3 regions of the Streptomyces saintjeani genome follow, and region 1 is predicted to be linked to each of the others. Evidence: riboswitches for the same ligand, from Rfam matches in the RefSeq annotation. Region 1 holds a riboswitch; each other region holds the start of a gene.
What was found. A riboswitch is a leader RNA that binds a small molecule or an ion and turns the genes downstream of it on or off. The one in region 1 is predicted to bind cobalamin.
Positions count from the first base shown of each region.

Region 2: it holds a riboswitch for cobalamin, as region 1 does, so the genes downstream of both, ACQCO7_RS28580 (ribonucleoside-diphosphate reductase subunit alpha) here and ACQCO7_RS04605 (ABC transporter substrate-binding protein) in region 1, are expected to answer to the same signal.
Region 3: it holds a riboswitch for cobalamin, as region 1 does, so the genes downstream of both, ACQCO7_RS09695 (cobalamin biosynthesis protein) here and ACQCO7_RS04605 (ABC transporter substrate-binding protein) in region 1, are expected to answer to the same signal.

Region 1 covers NZ_CP189624.1:1,004,810-1,008,076, reverse strand. The annotation lists gene ACQCO7_RS04610 (FecCD family ABC transporter permease) at 1-241, opposite strand, end outside; gene ACQCO7_RS04605 (ABC transporter substrate-binding protein) at 238-1,254, opposite strand; cobalamin riboswitch at 1,341-1,487, opposite strand; gene ACQCO7_RS04600 (GNAT family N-acetyltransferase) at 1,545-2,096, opposite strand; gene ACQCO7_RS04595 (GNAT family N-acetyltransferase) at 2,225-2,746, opposite strand; gene ACQCO7_RS04590 (helix-turn-helix domain-containing protein) at 2,930-3,267, opposite strand, start outside.
Region 2 covers NZ_CP189624.1:6,233,544-6,236,810, reverse strand. The annotation lists gene mctP (monocarboxylate uptake permease MctP) at 1-595, shown strand, start outside; cobalamin riboswitch at 947-1,071, shown strand; gene ACQCO7_RS28580 (ribonucleoside-diphosphate reductase subunit alpha) at 1,205-3,267, shown strand, end outside.
Region 3 covers NZ_CP189624.1:2,172,532-2,175,798, reverse strand. The annotation lists gene ACQCO7_RS09700 (cobyric acid synthase) at 1-485, opposite strand, end outside; gene ACQCO7_RS09695 (cobalamin biosynthesis protein) at 482-1,438, opposite strand; cobalamin riboswitch at 1,540-1,680, opposite strand; gene ACQCO7_RS09690 (hypothetical protein) at 1,830-2,051, opposite strand; gene ACQCO7_RS09685 (anion permease) at 2,072-3,267, opposite strand, start outside.

The sequences.
Region 1 (3,267 bases):
CGCCGCACACCGCGAGCCCGGCGCCGCACACCGCCGCCAGGAGCGTGCGCGGGAGGCGCAGGTTCCACACGATGCCGTCCCGCAGGGGGCTCAACTCCGTGTGGCCCCAGCCCAGATGGGACGCGACCGACGCCCACACGTCCGCGACCGCGATGTCCGCCGGGCCGATCGTGATCGCCAGCGCGACCGACGCGGCCAGCAGCGCGAGGCCGCCCGCACCCAGCAGGAGACCCCGGGTCACTTGCCGAGGCCGTACGTCCGCAGCGCCGCCGCGACCTTCTCGATGCCCTCGACCGTACGGATCGTGGGGTTCATGGCCTGGCCCGACAGCAGGACGTAGCGCTTCTCCTTCACCGCCGTCATGTTCTTCGTCGCCGGGTTCGACTCCAGGAACTCGATCTTCTTCGCGGCCGTCTCCGCCGTCTGCTGCTTGCGGGTGAGGTCGCCGATCACCAGGACCGCCGGGTCGCGGTCCGCCACCGTCTCCCAACTCACCTGCGGCCATTCGTCCTTGGTGTCGTCGAAGACGTTCTTCGCGCCCAGCGCGCGGGTGATGACGCCGGGGGCTCCGCAACAGCCCGCGAGGTAGGGGGACTGGGAGTTCGCGAACCAGTAGAGCAGGGTGACGTCTTGGGCCTTCAGCCCCGAAGTCGCCTTCTGTACGCGTGCCTTGAGGTCCGCGACCAGCTTCTCGCCGCGCTCCTCGACGCCGAAGATCCTTGCCAGGTCCAGGACTTCGCCGTAGATCGTGTCGATCGACAGCGGCTGCGTGCGGGCACCGTCGCCGTCCCCGTCGTTGTCCTTGCCGACACAGTCCGAGGGGGACAGGTACGTCGGCACGCCCAGCTTCTCGAACTGGTCCCTCGGGGCCACGCCACCCTTGCCGAGCGTCGACGCGAACGAGGCCGCCACGAAGTCCGGTTCCGCGTCCAGGACCGTCTCCAGCGAAGGGGCGTTGTCCGCGAGGCGCTCGACCTTCGCGTTCTCCTTCTCCAGGCCCTTGGACACCGGGTCCGTCCAGGTCGCCGTGCCGGCCATGCGGTCCGCGAGGCCCAGGGAGAGCATGATCTCCGTGGTGCCCTGGTTGAGGGAGACCGCGCGCTTGGGCGGGCTGTCGACGGTGACCTTCCGGCCGCAGTTGGTGAGGGTGACGGCGTCGGTCGCGGACGCCTTCTCGTCGGAGGAGGACGTTCCGCACCCCGCGACGAGGACAGCGGATGCAAGGGCCAGTACGGCAGGACGTGCGAGTCGCACAGAGCTTCCTTCGGCGTCGAGGGCTCGTACGCGAAGCCCGGTCGTACGGTCGCACCCCCGACCGCGTCTCCGGCCGGAGGCCGCCAGCAGGTCTTCGGACTCGGGATCGTCCAGCCGGGACGCCTTCCCGGACGAACCGTCCAGTGGCCTTGCTGTCCCGCCCGTCACCCTCACCGCTGCGCGTCAGCTCCGGAGTTCCACCGGATTCCCTGACCTCGTGCGTTCACGTGGACGCACGTGGGTTCGACTGGCCCTGGGAAGTTATCACGCGGGGGAGGGGGCGCGGGTTCTCACCCCTGCTCGCTCTCCCACTCCCGCGCCAGCATCGCGTACACGTACTCGCTGCCCCAGCTCTCCCCGTTGAGGTCGTTCTCGATCAAGTGGGCCTCGCGGCGCATGCCGAGACGCTCGGCGATGCGTACGGAACCGGTGTTCAGGGTGTCGATGCGGGCGTAGAGGCGGTGGGTGCGCAGCTCGCCGAAGGCCAGGACGGTTCCCGCGCGGGCCGCCTCCGTGGCGTAACCCCGGCCGCTGTGCGCGGGGTTGAAGACCCAGCCGATCTCGGTCTGCCGGGCGTTCGCGCTCGCCAGCTTGAGAACGATCTCCCCCACGACCCCGGGTTCGCCTCGCCGGCACACCGCCAGGACCAGACTGTCGCCGTCCTCGCTCCAGGACGACCCCTTGGCGCGGCGGGCCAGACTCTCGGCGCACTGCTCCCGGCCGAGCGGCGGCCGGTACAGATAACGCGCGACCTCGGGCAGCCCTTGGTACGCGTACAGGTCGTCGAGATCGTCCGGGGTGAAGAGGCGGAGGTGGAGGCGGTCGGTGGTGAGGGAGGTCATCGGAGCAACGTAACTCCCGGGGAACGACCGGCGCTTCGGGTTTTCCCCAGGCGCCGGGTGAGCGCCTCCCGGAACGTCGGGCCGGTCGTCCCCGCCCTCGGCGAACCGATAGACCGACGGACTCCAGCTCACGCATCCCCCTCGGCCGTCATCCTCCTCCGCCACCGCATCTCGCCCTCGTGCCACTCCCCGGTGGCCACGAGCCCCGCCCCCGCCGCCACGGCAGCGGACGCGGCGTGCTCGGGGTGGACATGCGCGACGACCGTACGCACCGACATCCCGCCGAGCCACCCCACCAGCCCCCGAGCCGCCTCACCCGCGATCCCCCGTCCCTGCCACGGCGTCCCCACGACCCACGCGACCTCGGCGAGGAGTCCTTCGGCGGAGTTCGTGACCGTTGCCTGAACCGTGCCGACCAGACACCCCTTCTCCCGGAGCCGGACCACCCAGTTCAGCCAGGAGACGTCCGGCTCGGGAGACCCTGTGACCAAGCGTCCGTACCGCGCCCGCAGTTCGTCCACCGTCTGCGGCGCCCCGCCGATGAACGCGTGCAACGCCGGGTCGGCCAGCACCTCCGCCATCTCCTCGGCGTACTCGACCCGCAGCGGCAGCAGCTCCAGCCGCGCGGTACGGACCGGCTCCGCCGACATCCCGTTCACCCCTCACGTCTCCTGTCCTGTCGTCGGACCCCGATCGTAGGGGGAACACACACCATGGACCTGTGTACGGCGATCCCCGCATCCCCGAAGCGATCGAACGCGTCGGACCGCTCGGTGAGGATCTCGCCGTCGATCACCGGCGGAGCCCCCTGTGGGAGTGGGAGCGCCGCTGGGCTAACCGGCGTCCTCGTACGACGCGTCCACCGCTCGTTCCCCGCCCAGCCATGTCGTCAACGCCCACCACCAGTGCAGCGTTTCCGTGTGGCCGCCCGGTCCGCTGCCCAGGGAGCTTCCCGTGATCTGCTGGAGGCGGGCCAGGCGGTAGCGGATGGTGTTGGGATGGGTGAAGAGTGCGGCGGCGGTCTGGTCGAGGCGGCGGCCCAGGTCCAGGAACGTCAGCGCGGTCAGCGCGAGTTGGCGGTGGAAGTCGTCGGTGGGGTCGAGGGCGGCCAGGAGACGGGCCGTCACATAGGCGCCCAGCAGGGGCTGTTCGGAGAGGGCCAACTCCGCCG
Region 2 (3,267 bases), 5.2 Mb from region 1:
GATCGGCATCGGCGCGCTGGTACCGGCGGCGATCATGTCCATCGCGGCGGCCAACCTCTTCACGCGGAACATCTACAAGGACTTCCTCAAGCCGGACGCCACGCCGGAGCAGGAGACGAAGATCTCCAAGCTGGTCTCGCTCCTGGTGAAGGTCGGCGCCCTGATCTTCGTCCTGACGATGGACAAGACCACCGCGATCAACTTCCAGCTCCTTGGCGGCATCTGGATCCTCCAGACCTTCCCGGCCCTGGTCGGCGGCCTCTTCACCCGCTGGTTCCACCGCTGGGCCCTGCTGGGCGGCTGGGCCGTGGGCATGATCTACGGCACGATCGCCGCGTACGGCGTCGCCTCCCCCACGCAGAAGCACTTCGGCGGCAGCTCGAAGGAGATCCCGGGCATCGGTGAGATCGGCTACATCGGCCTCACGGCGTTCGTCCTGAACGTGGCGGTGACGGTGGTCCTGACGTTCGTCCTGCGCGCGGCGAAGGCGCCGGACGGGGTGGACGAGACGAGTCCGTCGGACTACACGGCGGACGCGGGCGACCCGGGGGTCCAGACGGAACTTCCCCCGGCGACGTCGGGAGCGGCCCACTAGCTCGGCGCTCCCTGCCGTCGGGCGGCTGCGGCACCGTCGTGGTCGCTCGCGCAGTTCCCCGCGCCCCTGAAAGACGCGCTGCCGCGCGCTTTCAGGGGCGCGCTGCTGTCTCTGTACGCGGCTGCCGCCGCGCCGACGAAAAGTGCGCGCGGCGCATCTTTTCCAGGGGCGCGGGGAACTGCGCGACCAGCCACGGCGGACCCGCAGCCGCCCCCGGACAGCAAGCCCCACGGCGGCTCGCGGCCTTTCGTCCCGACACTCCCGAGTTCACACTTCCCACCCAACAGTTGACGCTCCGAAGCCGACGCGACACAACATCTGGGGGTGACCTGACAGGCCGGCACTAGATGTATGCTCATGCTCGCTGTCGCCGCAGGGGAATCCGGTGGGAATCCGGAACTGTCCCGCAACGGTGTACTTGTGCGCATACGCGCCCAGGAGTCAGTCCGAGGACCTGTCGGCAGCAAGCGCCAGCCGTGCTCAGGGACGGCCCGGCGTGCCCTGACGTCCGGGCCTCGCGGAGTGGGCCGGGTACGCGTACGTGTCGTGCGTCCGTGCTGCCCCATGCCCTCCCGCGAAGGCCCCTTGCCGAGCGAGGGAGAGCCTCACGTGACCATCGCGCCAGCCGAACCCGTTTCAGAGGTCCAGGCGGTCGAGACCGGAACCGACGGTCCCGGTACCGCGCTGCTGCGGACCCTGACGGAGCTGACCGCCGACCTCCCCGACGCGGACCCCGGCCGGGTCGCCGCCGCGGCGCTGCGGGGCCGTTCCGCGCGGGCGGACGAGGCCGAGCTGCGGGAGCTGGCGACGGAGGCCGCCGCGGGCCTGATCTCGGAGGACCCGGCGTACTCGCGTCTCGCCGCGCGCCTGCTGACGATCAGCATCCGCGCGGAGGCCGCCTCGCAGAGTGTGACGACGTTCACGGAGTCGGTCTCCGTGGGCCACCGCGAGGGCCTGATCGCGGACCGCACGGCGGAGTTCGCGCGGCTGCACGCCACCTACCTGGACGGCCTGATCGACCCGGTGGCCGACGACCGCTTCGGCTACTTCGGCCTGCGCACCCTGCACAGCCGGTACCTGCTGCGGCACCCGATCACCCGCAAGGTGATCGAGACGCCCCAGCACTTCCTGCTGCGCGTGGCCTCCGGGCTCGCCGAGGACGACACCGTACGAGCCCTGGACGAGGTCGCCGCCCTGTACGGCCTGATGAGCCGCCTGGACTACCTCCCGTCCTCCCCCACGCTGTTCAACTCCGGCACCCGGCACCCGCAGATGTCGTCCTGCTACCTCCTGGACTCCCCCAAGGACGAGCTGGACTCCATCTACGACCGCTACCACCAGGTCGCCCGCCTGTCGAAGCACGCCGGCGGCATCGGCCTGTCGTACTCCCGTATCCGCAGCCGGGGTTCGCTGATCCGGGGCACGAACGGGCACTCCAACGGCATCGTGCCGTTCCTGAAGACGCTGGACGCGAGTGTCGCGGCCGTGAACCAGGGCGGGCGGCGCAAGGGCGCGGCGGCGGTGTACCTGGAGACCTGGCACTCCGACATCGAGGAGTTCCTGGAGCTGCGGGACAACACGGGCGAGGACGCCCGCCGTACGCACAACCTGAACCTCGCGCACTGGATCCCGGACGAGTTCATGCGCCGCGTGAACGCCGACCAGGAGTGGTCGCTGTTCTCGCCCTCGGACGTGCCGGAACTGGTCGACCTGTGGGGCGACGAGTTCGACGCGGCGTACCGGAAGGCCGAAGCCGAGGGGCTCGCCAAGAAGACGATCCCCGCGCGGGACCTGTACGGCCGGATGATGCGCACGCTCGCGCAGACCGGCAACGGCTGGATGACGTTCAAGGACGCCGCGAACCGTACGGCGAACCAGACCGCCGAGCCGGGCCACGTGGTCCACTCCTCCAACCTCTGCACGGAGATCCTGGAGGTCACGGACGACGGGGAGACGGCCGTCTGCAACCTGGGTTCGGTGAACCTGGGCGCGTTCGTCACCGGCGGCGACATCGACTGGGAGCGGCTGGACGAGACCGTCCGTACGGCCGTGACGTTCCTCGACCGGGTCGTGGACATCAACTTCTACCCGACCGAGCAGGCGGGCCGCTCCAACTCCCGGTGGCGGCCGGTGGGCCTGGGCGCGATGGGCCTCCAGGACGTCTTCTTCAAGCTGCGCATCCCGTTCGACTCGCCCGAGGCGAAGGAGCTGTCGACGCGGATCGCCGAGCGCATCATGCTCGCCGCGTACGAGGCGTCCGCGACCCTCGCCGAGCGGTCCGGTCCGCTCCCCGCCTGGGAGAAGACCCGTACGGCCCGTGGCGTGCTGCACCCCGACCACTTCGGCGTCGAGTTCACCTGGCCGGAGCGCTGGGCGGCGCTGCGCGAGCGGATCGCGTCGACCGGCCTGCGCAACTCACTGCTGCTGGCGATCGCGCCGACCGCGACCATCGCGTCCATCGCCGGTGTGTACGAGTGCATCGAGCCGCAGGTGTCCAACCTGTTCAAGCGCGAGACGCTGTCCGGGGAGTTCCTCCAGGTCAACTCGTACCTGGTGCAGGACCTGAAGGACCTCGGCGTGTGGGACGCCCGTACCCGTGAGGCGCTGCGCGAGGCCAACGGCTCGGTGCAGGACTTCGGCTGGATCCCGGCGGACGTCCGCGCGCTGTACCG
Region 3 (3,267 bases), 1.2 Mb from region 1:
AGCACAGGGAGCCCCGCGCCCCGGGCGATGCCCATGTTGACGATGTCGGTGCGCCGCAGGTTGATCTCGGCGGGCGATCCGGCGCCCTCGCAGATCACCACGTCGTGCGTGGACCGGAGTTCGGCGAGGCAGTCGAGCACCGTCCCGAGAAGCTGCTCCTGCCGGCCCCCGTGATACCGGCGCGCGTCCATCTCGCCGACGGGCTTCCCCATCAGCACGACCTGACTGCTCCGCTCCCCGCCGGGCTTCAGCAGCACGGGGTTCATCAGCGCGGTCGGCTCGATCCGGCACGCCTGCGCCTGCATGGCCTGCGCCCGCCCGATCTCGGCACCCTCGCGGGTCACGAACGAGTTGAGGGACATGTTCTGCGCCTTGAAGGGCGCGACCTTCACGCCCTGCCGTACGAGCCACCGGCAGATCCCGGCGGTGACGACACTCTTCCCGGCGTCGGAGGTGGTCCCGGCGACCAGTAGCCCGCCGCTCATACGCTGGCCCCCTTTTTCAGCAACCGTTTACACAACATCCGTCCAGCGACCGTCGCCCCCAGCGCCAGCCAACTCACCCGCCGGGACAGCCGTACCGCCCGCTCGATGTCCCCGACGACGACCCCGCGTCCACCCCCGTTGAGCACGGGCCGGTGTTCAACACGACCCGCATAGGACAAGGTCCCCCCCATCCGCACCCCCAACGCCCCCGCGAACGACGCCTCCACCGGCCCCGCGTTGGGGCTCGGATGCGTCACCGCGTCCGCCCGCCAGGCCCGCACAGCCCCCCGCGCATCGTCCCCGGCGACACACGCGAGCACGGCCGTCAGCCGGGCCCCCGGCCACCCGGCGACGTCGTCGAGCCGGGCCGAGGCCCACCCGTACCGCAGGTGCCGGGGCGACCGGTGCCCCACCATCGCGTCGAGCGTGTTGACGGCCCGGAACCCGAGCAGCCCCGGCACCCCGCCCACGGCCCCCCACACCAGCGCGCCCACCACCGCGTCGGACGTGTTCTCAGCAACCGATTCCACAACGGCCCGCGCGATCCCGTCGGCGTCCAGCGCCTGCGGATCGCGCCCGCACAGGTGCGGCAGCCGCGCCCGCGCCGCGTCGACGTCCCCGGCCGCCAGCGACCGCCCGATGTGCCGGGCCTCGCGGGCGAGGGAGGTACCGCCGACGACCGCCCAGGTGGCGACGCCGGTCAGGGCGAGGGAAGCGGCGGGGGAGCGGCGTACGGCAGCCTGCGAGGCCGCGCCGAGAGCCACCGCGCCCCCCGCGCAGACAGCCGTGTGCAGCGCCCCCCACCCCCGGTGGTCGCGCCACAACGCCCGCTCCACAGACACCGCGGCGCGCCCGAACGCGGCGACCGGATGCCCCCGGCGGGGATCGCCGAACAGCAGGTCACCGAGGAGTCCGGCGGCGGCGCCGTACGCGTAGATGCGATCGGCACCCATCGGCTCAGCCGGCCGTGGGAACGGTCGGCGGTCGGAGTCGGTTCCTCAATCGGCGGCCGAGCATGGCGGTATGTCCTCACTCAGGGTGTCCACGCCCTGGTTCGACGAGACCGGCGGTGGGAGTTCCTGGCTCCCGGGGATGACTACCCCGGTCACAGTGGCGGGACCGCGCCGGATTCGCACCGGACTTCCTCCTGAGCCGCCGTACATGGCCCTGGCAGTCCACCACGGGCCTCAAACACCCGTCAACTCACCGTTGACCTGCGAGAGCGGAGTGTGCAGAACCCCACACGGCCCCACCCGTGACCCGGCCCACACCCACGCACGAAACCCCGCACAGCCGAAGCCGCACGGGGTTGTGCAAACGGTTGCTGCCGGTTTTCCGGAGAGCTCAGGCGACGATCAGGCTGATGCCGTACGCCACAGCCCCCAGGCACGCCGCGAAACACGCGTACGCCCCCGTCACCGCGAGCGCCGCCGAACCCCCGTCGGCCTGGGCGCGTTCGTGGCGGGAGAGGCCCATCACGCCCAGCGTGAAGAGGGTCACGATCCCGACGGTGACCACGAGGCTGACACCGAAGACGGAGCCGAGTGCGGACCAGTCGATCTTCATGGTTGCGGTGTCCTTCGGGGTCAGACGGTCGCGGCCGGGGGAGCGGCCGGGTCGGTGGTGGCGGTCGCCGGAGCGGGGATGACGACCTTGATGTCGGCGGCCTCGACGGCACCGGCGACCGGAGTCGCGACGGCTTCGTCCGTGTCGTTCACGTTGTTGTGGTCCACGACCTCACGCCGCGAGACCTTCCAGATCGCGGCGCTCGACGCGACGAGGAACACCGCGACGGCGGCCGTACCCCAGTCGCCCAGGTCCGTGACCGACTCCGCGAGCGCCCCGACCAGTGCGGCGGCCGGCAGCGTCAGCCCCCACGCGACGAACATCCGCGTGGCCGTCGACCACCGCACGACCCCGCCCTTGCGGCCGAGCCCCGCGCCCATCACGGACCCGGAGACCGCGTGCGTGGTGGAGAGGGAGAAGCCGAGGTGCGACGACGCGAGGATGACCGTCGCGGCGGACGTCTGCGCCGCGAACCCCTGGCGCGGCTGGAGGTCGGTGAGGCCCTTGCCCATCGTGCGGATGATGCGCCAGCCGCCCAGGTACGTGCCGAGCGCGATCGCGAGGCCGGCGGAGAGGATGACCCAGGTGGGCGGGTCCGAGTCGGGCGCGAGCGAGCCGCCCGCGACGAGCGCCAGCGTGATGATGCCCATCGTCTTCTGCGCGTCGTTCGTGCCGTGCGCCAGCGAGACGAGCCCGGCCGAGGCGATCTGCCCGAACCGGTAACCCTTTTCGGCCGCGTTTCCGTCGGCCTTCTTCGCCAGGGTGTACGACAGCCGCGTCGCCAGCATCGCGGCGACCCCGGCGACGATCGGCGCGGCGACTGCGGGAATCAGCACCTTCGTGACCAGCACGTCGCCGTGCACCGCGCCGGTCCCGGCGGAGGCCAGCGTCGCGCCGATCAGGCCGCCCATCAGGGCGTGCGAGGAGCTGGAGGGGAGGCCGACCAGCCAGGTCAGCAGGTTCCAGAGGATCGCGCCGACCAGCGCCGCGAAGATCACCTCGGGTCGTATACCGCTTTCGTCGACAAGTCCCTTGGAGATCGTGTTCGCGACCTCCACGGAGAGGAACGCCCCCACAAGGTTCAGTGCGGCGGACATGGCCACCGCCACCTTGGGCCGCAGTGCGCCGGTCGAGATGGTGGTGGCCATCGCGTTGGCTGTGTCGTGGAAACCGTTCGTGAAATCGAACGCGAGAGCGGTTACCACCACTATCGCGA